Regions from separate parts of the Psychrobacillus sp. NPDC096623 genome, predicted to be linked through region 2. Evidence: predicted binding sites of a transcription regulator. Region 2 holds the regulator's gene; the other holds the start of a gene.
The links. The regulator CtsR, encoded in region 2, represses protease genes until heat stress. The targets are predictions, from matches to a motif close to ATGGTCAATAAAGGTCAAACA.
Positions count from the first base shown of each region.

Region 1 (6,101 bases), on a different contig from region 2:
TAGCTACTTCATTGTCTGGCTCGGTTGACAAATAAACCATTTCACAATTATCTACCTGTTTCATTTCGTCTAATACCAACTGAACAGCCTTTTTGCCATAACCTTTCCCCTGACGGGTGTAGTCAATCATTAAACGACATATCCAATAATTTTTCGTATCTTCGTCTAATCCATACATCGTGAAGCCAATAATTTTGCCATCTACCTCGATGCCTCTAACAATCCATCCAGTTTCGTAAATCGATTGAACAATAGATAGCGCATTCGAAGCTACAAATTTTTCTACAACAGTCGCCTTTCCATCCAAATTCGTAGTCAAAAGAACGGTATGTAACCAATTATCTTTGTTGATTTCTACTAGCTTCATACTACATCCCCCCTATCATTACTTTATCAAAATAGTTAAATTTAATGTATAAATAATTGGGGTAAAACGAGAAAAAGCCCTGTCCCGGGTTTTTTCTAATTAAATATTTACCATTTACGACCTGCTCCACCACCACCGGAGCTACCGCCGCCAAATCCTCCAAAGCCACCACCAGAACTTCGTCCGCCTCCGCCGAATCCACCACCGAAGCCTCCTGGACCAAACATTCTAGTGCTATTACGTCTTCTACCTGGACCGCCTCCACCGCCGCCAGACATCATAGTCATAATTAAATAAATTACCACAATTCCAATGATAATGGTTGGAAGTGAGATTCCACCGCCTGTAGAGCCTGCGAGTGGAGAAGGCTCTTGTGGACTTGCCAACTCGGTATCCCAACCATATTCGGTAGCAACCTGATTATATAAGAGCTGATAAGTAGAAAGTATAGCTCCTGGGACATCCCCCTGCTCTAAAAAGGGAAGTGTGTACTCTTCTATGATTCTCCCCACTTTTCCATCAGGTAAAGCGCCCTCTAAACCGTAACCGACGTTTATATAAACCTCCCGATCACCTACTTTGTTAGGGTCCATCTCTAGTAATAAAAGGACGCCGTTATCCTTCTCTTCATCCCCAATACCATATCCACGCATCACATCAACCGTATATGTCGAAACGTCTTGACCTTTTAAAGACTCCACTGTCATCACGACAATTTGCGCACCAGTTGCATTTTCTAAATTTTGTCCAAGTGTTTCTATTTCCTGCTCCTGCTCCTCTGATAGCACGTCATAGAAATCCTGTACATATAGTTCTCCAGGAATAGCAGCTGGATAGTCCGATTTGGCAAACGTTAGCAAAGGGAACAACACTGTAAGGAGAAGCGCAAGTGAAATCGCACGTGCACTTTTCTTCATCAGTCTCCAGCTCCTTCAAAATCAACTACTGGTGCTTCTTCTGCCCCCTCGGTTGATTGGAAGTATTCTTTTTTATCAAAGCCAAACATCGAAGCTACTATACTTCCAGGCATCCGTTTTACTTTTTTATTGTAATCCGAAACTACTGTATTATAATCCTGTCTTGCTACAGAAAGTCTATTTTCCGTACCAGCAAGCTCATCCATCAACTGTCTAAAGTTTGCATCTGCTTTTAGATCTGGATAATTTTCTACCACTACTAATAATCGGCTCAGAGCTCCAGATAATTCATCATTCGCCGTAGCTTGTTCTTCTGGTGTCCTCGCTCCTGCCAATTTAGATCTTGCATCCGCAATATTCCCAAGCACTTCTTGTTCATGCGCTGCAAAGCCTTTAACTGTATTAACTAAGTTTGGTATTAAATCCATTCTTCGTTGCAGCTGGTTTTCAACTTGCGCATATGCGTTGTTTACGTTTTCTTCTTTGTCTACAAAACCGTTATAGCTTGTCATGAATATCCCTGCAATAACAGCAATAATTACAACTACAATGATTATTGGTATTAATAATTTCTTCATTTGGCTCACCTCTTTAATAATTATAGTCTTATTGTACCTTTATATTTAAAATACAAAACCTATTCTATTTACGGAATGAAGTAAACTAAGTTTCATAATTCTTTAACTGAAATAATATTCCATTAAGCGAGTAATCCATGATTGAACACGACTATCTGTAATTAGAGCACTAGTAAATCTATCTTAAGAGAAAGTAAACAATTATGTACCGAGAGTAACACAAACGAGGATGGATTAAATGATGAATCTTTCTTATGTAGTTTAGTTATTGCATTCAGTGGTAATGATTATTAAATAAAATCTTTCTTTTCATTCTAAAAAACGAGGTGATTTTGATGAGCGATATTTTGCCAAAAGAAGCTGTTGATACGCTTGAACAAATTCAGGGGAAATTTCCAGGCTATCGTCGTGCTCATGCTAAAGGAGATTTTTATGAAGCTATTTTTACCCCGAATGGCAATGCGACAGCCTATACCTTTGCACCCCACTTGCAGCAAACACCAGTGCCCGCTACAGTTCGTTTTTCTAATAGTCCCCCAAATCCTACTGCGGCAGATTTCCTATCTCCAGCAAAAGGAATGGCTATCCATTTTCATCAACCCGATGGTTCTATTAGTCACCAAGTTTGTGCAACCGTTCCCATGTTCGTCACGAAAGATCCCAAAACTTTTACGGACATGCTAAAAATATTAACCTCTCACAAAACTGGCATTCATTCAATTGATTTAGGTCTAGGTATAACACAACTTCTCACTACCTTCCCAGAGCATAAAAATACATTACTGGCGCTAAAGGAACAGCTAAAGCAGCCACCAATAAGTTATGCAACTCTAAATTATTTCCCAATACACGCCTTCTATTTTGTTAATGCTGAAGGCAAGCGGCAGGCTATAAAATACGAGTGGCATCCAGTGAAGCAGGAAAAATCACCTTCTATCCTTAATAGACTTAACTTATCTACCGATTATTTGAGCGAGGATTTGGAGAGACGACTCGATAAAGGAACTGTAACATTCGAGCTTTACATTCGATTAGCGGAGAACACAGACTCTACTGATGATCCTACCAATGTTTGGCCAGATGACAGACAAAAAATTCTAGTAGGTCAATTGGCTATTAATAAAAAAATATTTCCAACAGAAAGTCTTTTGTTCGACCCTACTATCGTTGGAAAAGGAATAGAGTTACCCGACGATCCAATTTTACATTTTAGACATGAAGCCTATGCAGTATCCTACAATAGAAGAAATAAAGAAAACAAAAAAACACCCTAAACATATTATGTTAAGAGTGTTTCTCAGCTTTTTATATTCCCTCGATGAAGATCGAACTCACATTACAAGCTTCTGAGGCCTTTGTGTTATCCAATATCAAAACGCAACCAACTTGAAACATGAGTGATGGCTTTTCTAGTTTTTTATTCGATAGAATGAACTAATTACGTGATTAATGTTATGAGTGACCGTGTCCATGACTACCATAATTCCCATGAGACCATGGGTAGCCATATCCCGGATTCATTGGATAATATGGGTACGGTTGGTAATGTGGGTAATACGGGTAATATGGGTAATACGGGTAATATGGATAATGTGTATGCTGCGGATAATGTGGATACCTAGGATAGCCTTGATGATGATTCGGACTTTCTTCTCGCCATTCATTTCCATATGGTAAAACCAATCAACTTCACTCCTCATTCTAATATACACTCTTTTTAGAGTATGCATCTTTGTGAAGAGCGTTTGGGTTAAATTTGGGTCCATAATTTTTTTTCCATAAAAAAAACCTCCGTTTGCTTTATCGCAAAATAAACAGAGGGCTACGTGCTATTTTGTATCATTATAATAACACATAAATTCTTAGTAAAAACGTTGGAACGGTATGCCCTCGGCGAGGATCGAACTCACATTACAAGCTTCGGAGGCTTGTGTGTTATCCATTACACTACAAGGGCTAGCGACTTATCTATTATACAAATAGAAGGAACATAATTCAAGCTAACTTTTTGAAGCTTAATATTTGACCTTCCTTGACCATTATGTGTATGATAAAGTTACAACTGAGGGAACTTTTCTCAGTAACTAACTAATTTAACCCACCTTTGAAGGAGGCAATCAGGATGAATTTAATTCCTACAGTTATTGAACAAACTAATCGTGGAGAACGTGCATATGACATTTACTCTCGATTATTAAAAGACCGTATTATTATGCTTGGAAGTGGTATTGATGACAACGTTTCAAACTCAATCGTTGCCCAATTACTATTCCTAGAAGCAGAAGATCCAGAAAAAGACATCTCTATTTACATTAACAGCCCAGGCGGAAGTATAACAGCTGGTATGGCAATCTACGATACAATGCAGTTCATCAAACCTGATGTACAAACAATTTGTATCGGTATGGCAGCTTCTATGGGAGCATTCCTGCTTACTGCTGGAACAAAAGGTAAACGTTATGCACTTCCTAACGCAGAAGTAATGATTCACCAACCACTTGGTGGAGCACAAGGGCAAGCAACGGAAATCGAAATTGCTGCAAAACGTATTTTACATTTACGCGATAAGTTAAACCACATTATTTCTGAACGTACTGGTCAACCAATCGAAGTAATTGCAAGAGACACAGATCGTGATAACTTCATGACCGCTGAACGTGCAAAAGAATATGGCTTAATTGATCATATTATCGATCGTAGCGAAATGAAAAAAGCATAAGAAGTCGATGTAAAAATCCCAAAGGATTAATCCTTTGGGACTTTTTTAATATTAATCAAGTATATTAAAATTTAACCATTAACAATACATTATGAGGATTAATCATGGATACCACTTCTGATTTCCATTACAGGTGGACGCGTTTCGCGGTGTGAGTAGTGAGCTATTACCGCAGCACATGCGTCGCTTTGACATCTCATCTGTCTACTCATCCCGCCGAGGTCGCCACCTAATACACGAATAATATTTGATACTGCATTCAACTATCTTTATATTTAAAGTGGATTTTGTTGAGTGTAGCGCAGGGCAATGACTCCAGTGGGACAGTACGTGGGAGAGACTACAGGCTCGAGCCGTGCCCACCGAAAGCGACCGCCCGGAGCGGAATCACATTGTCAGGTTTCATTTCTTTACTATTTATTGTCCGTTTTTTTCTTACTGCTACACTTAAATTGAATATTCAAGATAAAAAAAAGCCCTTTCGTCTTAAGTGACTAATGAGGCCGTTCATTTTTATGATTCACTTGAGATAAACTTCCCTAAAGCTTCTACTGCTTCCTCCGCATCAGAACCATCAGCACTTAAAACCACCGCTGTTCCTTTACTGATCGCCAAGCTCATAATTCCCATAATGCTCTTCGCATTAACTTTTTTAGTATCTTTTTCTAAAAAAACGTCCGCAATATAACGATTTGCTTCCTGTACAAAAAGTGCAGCCTGTCTTGCTTGAAGTCCTGACGCTAATTTTACTTCCACCTGCTGTTCTGCCATTGTCTACTCCCCATTTCTCTAAATTGTCTCTCCATTGCGCAGCATATCTGCTATTTCATCAATCTTTCGCAATCGGTGATTTACACCTGATTTACTCACATTTCCAGTAGAAACCATCTCACCTAGTTCTTTCAGTGTAACATCTTGGTACTCTACACGTAACCTAGCTATTTCACGAAGTTTTTCTGGTAGCTGATCTAAACCGATGGAATTCTCAATAAAACGAATATTGTCCACTTGGCGAATAGCTGCACTGATTGTTTTGTTCAGATTGGCCGTTTCGCAATTGACAAGGCGGTTTACGCTATTTCGCATATCTCGTATGATTCGAACATCTTCAAATTTCAGTAATGCTCTATGGGCTCCCGCAATACTTAAAAAATCGGAAATCTTTTCTGCTTCCTTTAAATATGCAACAAACCCTTTTTTTCGTTCAATTGTTTTTGCATTCAATTCATATTCATTCATTAAATCTACCAATGCATCACTATGTGTTTTATAAGAAGAATAAATTTCTAAGTGATAAGATGAGGTTTCCGGATTATTAACCGATCCTCCTGCTAAAAAGGCTCCTCTTAAATAAGCTCTTTTACAGCAACTTTTTTGAACAAGCTCTTTGGAAATGGAGTATTCAAATTGAAAGCCATCCTTTAATATTTGAAGATCTTCTAACAGGTTTTTTGCACCGTCCCGAATACGACAAATATAAATGTTGTTCTTTTTCAATCTCATTTTCTTTCGAACAAGTA
Region 1 covers NZ_JBIWER010000005.1:168,069-174,169, forward strand. The annotation lists gene ACIQX2_RS14460 (GNAT family N-acetyltransferase) at 1-367, opposite strand, end outside; gene ACIQX2_RS14465 (TPM domain-containing protein) at 475-1,284, opposite strand; gene ACIQX2_RS14470 (LemA family protein) at 1,284-1,862, opposite strand; gene ACIQX2_RS14475 (catalase family peroxidase) at 2,198-3,136, shown strand; gene ACIQX2_RS14480 (hypothetical protein) at 3,315-3,545, opposite strand; tRNA gene ACIQX2_RS14485 (tRNA-Arg) at 3,748-3,819, opposite strand; gene clpP (ATP-dependent Clp endopeptidase proteolytic subunit ClpP) at 3,985-4,581, shown strand; gene ACIQX2_RS14495 (HPr family phosphocarrier protein) at 5,095-5,352, opposite strand; gene whiA (DNA-binding protein WhiA) at 5,371-6,101, opposite strand, start outside.
Region 1: a site for CtsR is predicted at 3,882-3,902, ahead of clpP (ATP-dependent Clp endopeptidase proteolytic subunit ClpP). Genes of this name have one in related genera too.

Region 2 (6,101 bases):
TGTGCAAACACAGCTTCTTTACGGAGAGCCAGTGCTTGTGGAAGAGATAGAAGGGGAATGGGCAAAAGTTGTTGCTCTTTGGCAGCCATCTAAAAAAGATAGTAGGGGTTATCCAGGGTGGATTCCACTAGCACAAATACAGCCTGCTGAACAAGCAGATTCTAAAGGTATCGCAAGAGTTTCGTCTGGAAAAGCTCAACTATGGGATTTACAAAATAAGCCGCTACTAGTTTTACCATTTAATACTATTCTACCAATAGTGTCAGAGGATGAAGTATTTTATACCGTCCATACACCACACGGCAAAGCTTTACTATCCAAAGCACATGCTCAATTTGCACCTTCTGTGGAGCAGATTCCAAAAAGGACCGTAGAAGAGGCAGTAGTTTTAGGGGAAAATTATTTAGACTTGCCTTACCTTTGGGGTGGCATGTCTCCATATGGCTATGATTGTTCAGGTTTTACGTATAATATGCTGAAGGCTTGTGGGTTTATAATACCTCGAGATGCAAGTGACCAAGCTAAAATGGGAGAAGAAATATCTATACTTGACTCTTCTCTTTGGAAAGTTGGGGACTTACTGTTTTTTGCAAATGATGAAGGGACTGGACCAGTTAGGCATGTTGGGTTTTATTATGGGAATGGACAGCTTTTGCACTCGCATTCAACTGGGAAAACAGTAGAAATTTTAGTGTTAGCGGGATCTAAGTTAGAAAAGGAAATTTGTGCAGTTAGAAGATATGCCGTTTGAGGGGGGGATTTACATGACGGGAAAAGTTCTGTTATCTGTTCAAGATCTGAAACGCCATTTTGACATTGGACACGGGGAGACCTTAAAGGCTGTTGATGGGATAAGCTTTGATATCGTCAAAGGAGAAACATTTGGTCTAGTAGGAGAATCGGGTTGTGGTAAATCGACAGCGGGCCGAACTATTTTGGGATTGTACAATAGAACAGAGGGAAAAGTACTGTTTGAAGATAAAAATGTGCATGAGATGAGTGACAAAGAAAGAACAGGGTATTTGAAAAAGGTGCAAATGATCTTTCAGGATCCGTATGCATCCTTAAATCCACGTTCCACTGTATTTGAAATTATTGCCGAACCGATGGAAATACATAAACTATATAAAAAAGAAGAGTTAAAATCTAGAGTGTATGAATTACTAGAAGATGTTGGGCTTAACAAAGACCATGCAAATCGATATCCTCATGAATTTTCGGGAGGTCAACGTCAACGAATCGGCATTGCACGGGCTTTGGCGTTAGATCCTGAGTTTATCATTGCAGATGAGCCCATTTCTGCATTGGATGTATCTGTTCAAGCGCAAGTAGTAAAGCTGCTCCAGCGGCTGCAAAAAGAAAAAAATCTTACTTATTTGTTTATCGCGCATGATTTATCGATGGTCAAGTATATCTCGGATCGAATAGGGGTCATGTACTTGGGGCATATGGTGGAACTGACCACGAGTCGTCAATTATATGAAAATCCGCTTCATCCGTATACACAGGCTTTGTTATCTGCGATTCCTATTCCAGACCCTGATATAGAGGAAGCACGGGAACGTATTCTATTGCATGGAGAACTTCCGAGCCCGATAAATCCACCTTCGGGTTGTGTGTTCCGCACAAGATGTGCACATGCGATGTCCATATGTGCGGAAAAAAGACCTGCTTGGAAGGAACAAGAGCCTGGTCATTTCGTGGCCTGTCATCTATATAATTAATACAGTGTCCATATTACAAATATTATTTTGCATAATTTAGATTGACGAAGTATTAATACTTGTAGTATTCTGAAAATAACTTAAAGGAAGGAGTGAGGAATTATGGCAAATGTATATACGTATCCGCGAATCAGTAAGTTCATGATGTCCCACTCCGTATTTCTCTAAACAGATATACGCTTCTTTACTAATGATCGGGGAACCATGGCTGCTGATTCGTGCAGTCATGGTTTTTTTATATGAAAATTAGGAGGAAGTTAAATTGAATTTAATCGAACAATATGGTTGGAATAGTAATTGGAAAGAAAAAATGACAGGCAGTGGAATTGCTGGTCGCGTGCTGCTAGAGCATAAAAATTTATATAGAGTGATCACCAATGAAGGGGAGCTACTCTGCTCACTTTCTGGTAAATTTAAGTTCGAGCATGGAAGAGAAGCATTTCCGGCAGTTGGAGACTGGGTTGTCCTTGAACAAATGCCAGGCGAAGAAAAAGGAATTATTCATGAAGTACTTCCTCGTAGCTCACAGTTTTCGAGGAAAATGGCAGGATTGACGACCGAAATACAATTAATTGCGGTTAACGTTGATTTTGTATTTCTAGTGATGTCGCTCAATCATGATTTCAATGTCCGTAGATTAGAGAGATACTTATTGGCGGCATGGGATTCAGGAGCAACACCCGTTGTAGTGTTAACGAAAAAAGATGCCTGCGATGACATAGGGTATTATATAAAAGAAGTAGAAGCTATTGCATTTGGTGTTGACATATTTGCAGTGAGTAGTGTTACAGGAGAGGGTATTGAACAACTAGGAAATCTGTTGGCTGCTCATAAAACAGGTGCATTACTCGGATCCTCTGGTGTAGGGAAATCCTCTTTAATAAACGCATTGTCAGGTGTTGAAGTAATGACTGTGAATGATATTAGAGAAGATGATAGTAAAGGACGTCATACGACAACGCATAGGGAATTGACGTTATTACCAGAAGGTGGTTTACTGATCGATACGCCTGGTATGAGAGAATTTCAGCTTTGGGATACGAGCGATGGGGTTAGCGCTAGCTTCCAGGATGTCGAAGAGCTCGCGTTAACATGTCGTTTTCGTGATTGTCAGCATGTAAAAGAGCCAGGCTGTGCGATTCAGAAGGCTATTTACACCGGTGTGCTTAAACAAGAACGCTATAAAAGCTATGTAAAACTAATGAGAGAACTTGCGCATATCGATCGAAAAAACGATGCAGTAGCTAAAAAAGCAGAAACGAATAAATGGAAGCAAATTACGAAGTCTCAACGAAATAATTATAAAAAGAAAATCTAATTTTAGATGTGAGGTAACGGATGATTCAGTTAATCAATCACAAGGAAGAAAAGGTCGCTGAATGTATTTTGTCAATTCAATTACCAGCGTATAAAGTAGAAGCTGATTTAATCGGATTTGATGGGATTCCACAGCTTTTGGACACTGTAGAAGATATAAAAAATTCCAACGAACTATTTATTGGAAAATTGGATGGCTCGAAATTGGTAGGTTTTATTTCTTATGAAGATACAAATGAACTGATTGATATATGTAGACTTGTAGTAGACCCTAATCATTTTCGGAAAGGGATTGCATCGGAATTAGTAAACTATCTATTAACAGTCAAGGCTAATGATAAAAAGGTAGTTGTATCAACTGGTGCAAAAAATGTACCTGCAATCACGTTATATGAGAGATATAATTTTAAAAAATTAGCGGAAATTGAAGTAGAACCGGATTTCTATATCATACAACTGACATATGAGGAAAAAAAGATTTATTGAATATGAATATTCATTTTGATATATCCTAAACTACAAACGACTGTTTGTAGTTTTTTCTTCTTTTTAAGGGCAAATCGTATCAATTGCACATGCGAAAAAATCTCGTTATAATATAGTCAAAGTTAGTCAAAGTCAGTTTGTGAGAAGAGGTGAGAAGATGAAAAATATATCTGACATAATTGAAGGGTATTTGAAGGCAATTATAGAAGAAGGAAGTAAGGAACAAATTGAAATTAAGCGAAGTGAAATTGCAGAAAAATTTCAGTGTGTTCCATCTCAAATAAATTATGTAATCAATACAAGATTTACCCAAGACCGCGGATACTTAGTAGAAAGTAAACGAGGTGGAGGGGGATATATTCGAATCCTCCGCGTTCGAGCTCATACAAAAGCTGATTTAATAGAGCATATTATACAAACACTAGAAAATGGGGCTTCAGAATCTGTAACGGAAGATATCGTTTTTCGGTTAATCGATGAGGATGTTATTTCTAAGCGTGAAGCAAAACTCATTTTAGCAGCTTTAAATCGAACGACTCTAGCTATCCCACTACCAGCAAGAGATGAACTACGGTCACGTATTTTATGTGCCATGTTATTAACATTAAAGTATGAAAAAAGTGAAAAATGAACGGGGTGTGTTGAAAGGTGATTTGTGAAAATTGTAAGCAAAGACCAGCGAAAGTAACGGTTACGCAAGTGCATAATGGTGAACACTTTGAAAGACATTATTGTGAGGTCTGTGCAAATAGCCTCCACCCGTTTTATGTAGAGTACAAACAAGATCCATTATCTCTACATCAACTATTATCGAACTGGTTTAGTCAAACAGAACAACAACCAATGCAACAAAAACAACAAAAAAACATGATTGTTTGCGATGAATGTGGTTGGTCAATTCAACGGTTTTTAGATGAAGGAAAATTTGGTTGTGCCAATTGCTACAACAGTTTCCGTCCACAGTTACCAAATGTATTTAAAAGACTTCATAATGGCAATACGACGCATATTGGAAAGGCTCCAGGTGCGCTAGGGGAAAAAATTGCTATAAAAAAACGTATAGAAATAATTCGCTCACAAATGAAAGAAGCGATTGAAAGTGAAAGCTTTGAGGTGGCCGCAAAGCTGAGAGATGAAGCTAGGGACTTGGAAAGTCAACTTTCTACAGGAGGTGACCAAACTGATGTCAATTGATCATTTTTTAGATAACTCCATTTCTAGTTGGATGGCTGGAGAAGGAAACCATTCAGATATTGTGATGAGTACAAGAATACGTTTAGCTCGAAATCTTAATGGCTATCGTTTTCCTTTAGCATTTACAGAAGATGAGGCGCATAAAATTGACCAATCTGTTTCTGCCACCTTGCTAGATGCAAGTGACGAATTGCAGATGCAATTTTCTTCCATTCATATAAAGGATGTATCAGAACTAAGTCGTCAAGTATTAGTAGAAAAACATTTAATCAGTCCAAAGCTTGCGAACTCCCCGATGACAGGCTCGGTTTTGTTGTCGGATGATGAATCTGTTAGTGTGATGGTCAACGAAGAGGATCACATTCGGATACAATGCCTTTTTCCAGGGCTACAAATTGAAGAAGCCTACGCGCAGGCAGATGAGTTAGATCGTGTATTAGATAAGGAATTACCGTATGCGTTCGACGAGCAGTTTGGTTATTTAACAAGCTGTCCCACCAATACAGGTACTGGTTTACGTGCATCTGTCATGATGCACTTGCCGGCATTAACGATGACAAAGCAAATGAATAGGATTGTAACGATTATTTCAAGACTAGGAATGGTTGTTAGAGGAATTTACGGAGAAGGCAGTGAAGCGCTCGGTAATGTATATCAAGTGTCCAACCAAACCACACTTGGTAAGTCAGAAGAAGACATACTTGCTGATCTTCAGAGTATTACCGAACAAATTATTCAAAAAGAAAGAGAAGCACGAGATGCACTTATAAAGCATTCGGCCAATACACTAGAAGACCGACTATATCGATCTTTAGGAACTTTATCATTTGCTCGTATTATGGCAACCGATGAAGCAGCAAGATGCCTATCAGATGTGCGATTGGGGATTGATATGGGACTCATAGAAGATGTGGATGTATCTATCTTGAATGAATGTATGGTGTTTATGCAACCAGGATTCCTACAAAAATATGCAGGAACTTCATTGAATACCTCCGAGCGGGATATGTTTCGCGCGAAGCTGTTAAGGGAACGATTGCAAAAAGAAGAAAAACAGAAAACAAAAGGAGAGGAATCTGAATGATGTTTAATCGTTTTACACAAAGATCTCAAAAAGTATTACAACTAGCACAAGAAGAGGCTATTCGCTTAAAGCATGAATCTATAGGGACGGAACATATATTACTTGGTCTTATCCGTGAAGGTAGTGGAATTGCTGCTAAAGCATTAGAAGCAATTGAAGTAGACCTGAAAGTAATCGAAGCGGGAATCGAGGAGTTAGTAGGAGCAGGTAAAGAGGAAGTTGGACCCATCGTTAACTACACACCTCGTGCGAAAAAAGTGATTGAACTTTCAGTAGATGAGTCTCGAAAATTAGGG
Region 2 covers NZ_JBIWER010000007.1:60,636-66,736, reverse strand. The annotation lists gene ACIQX2_RS16685 (C40 family peptidase) at 1-751, shown strand, start outside; gene ACIQX2_RS16680 (ABC transporter ATP-binding protein) at 765-1,724, shown strand; gene rsgA (ribosome small subunit-dependent GTPase A) at 2,035-3,042, shown strand; gene ACIQX2_RS16670 (GNAT family N-acetyltransferase) at 3,063-3,527, shown strand; gene ACIQX2_RS16665 (CtsR family transcriptional regulator) at 3,685-4,158, shown strand; gene ACIQX2_RS16660 (UvrB/UvrC motif-containing protein) at 4,176-4,721, shown strand; gene mcsB (protein-arginine kinase McsB) at 4,711-5,805, shown strand; gene ACIQX2_RS16650 (ATP-dependent Clp protease ATP-binding subunit) at 5,802-6,101, shown strand, end outside.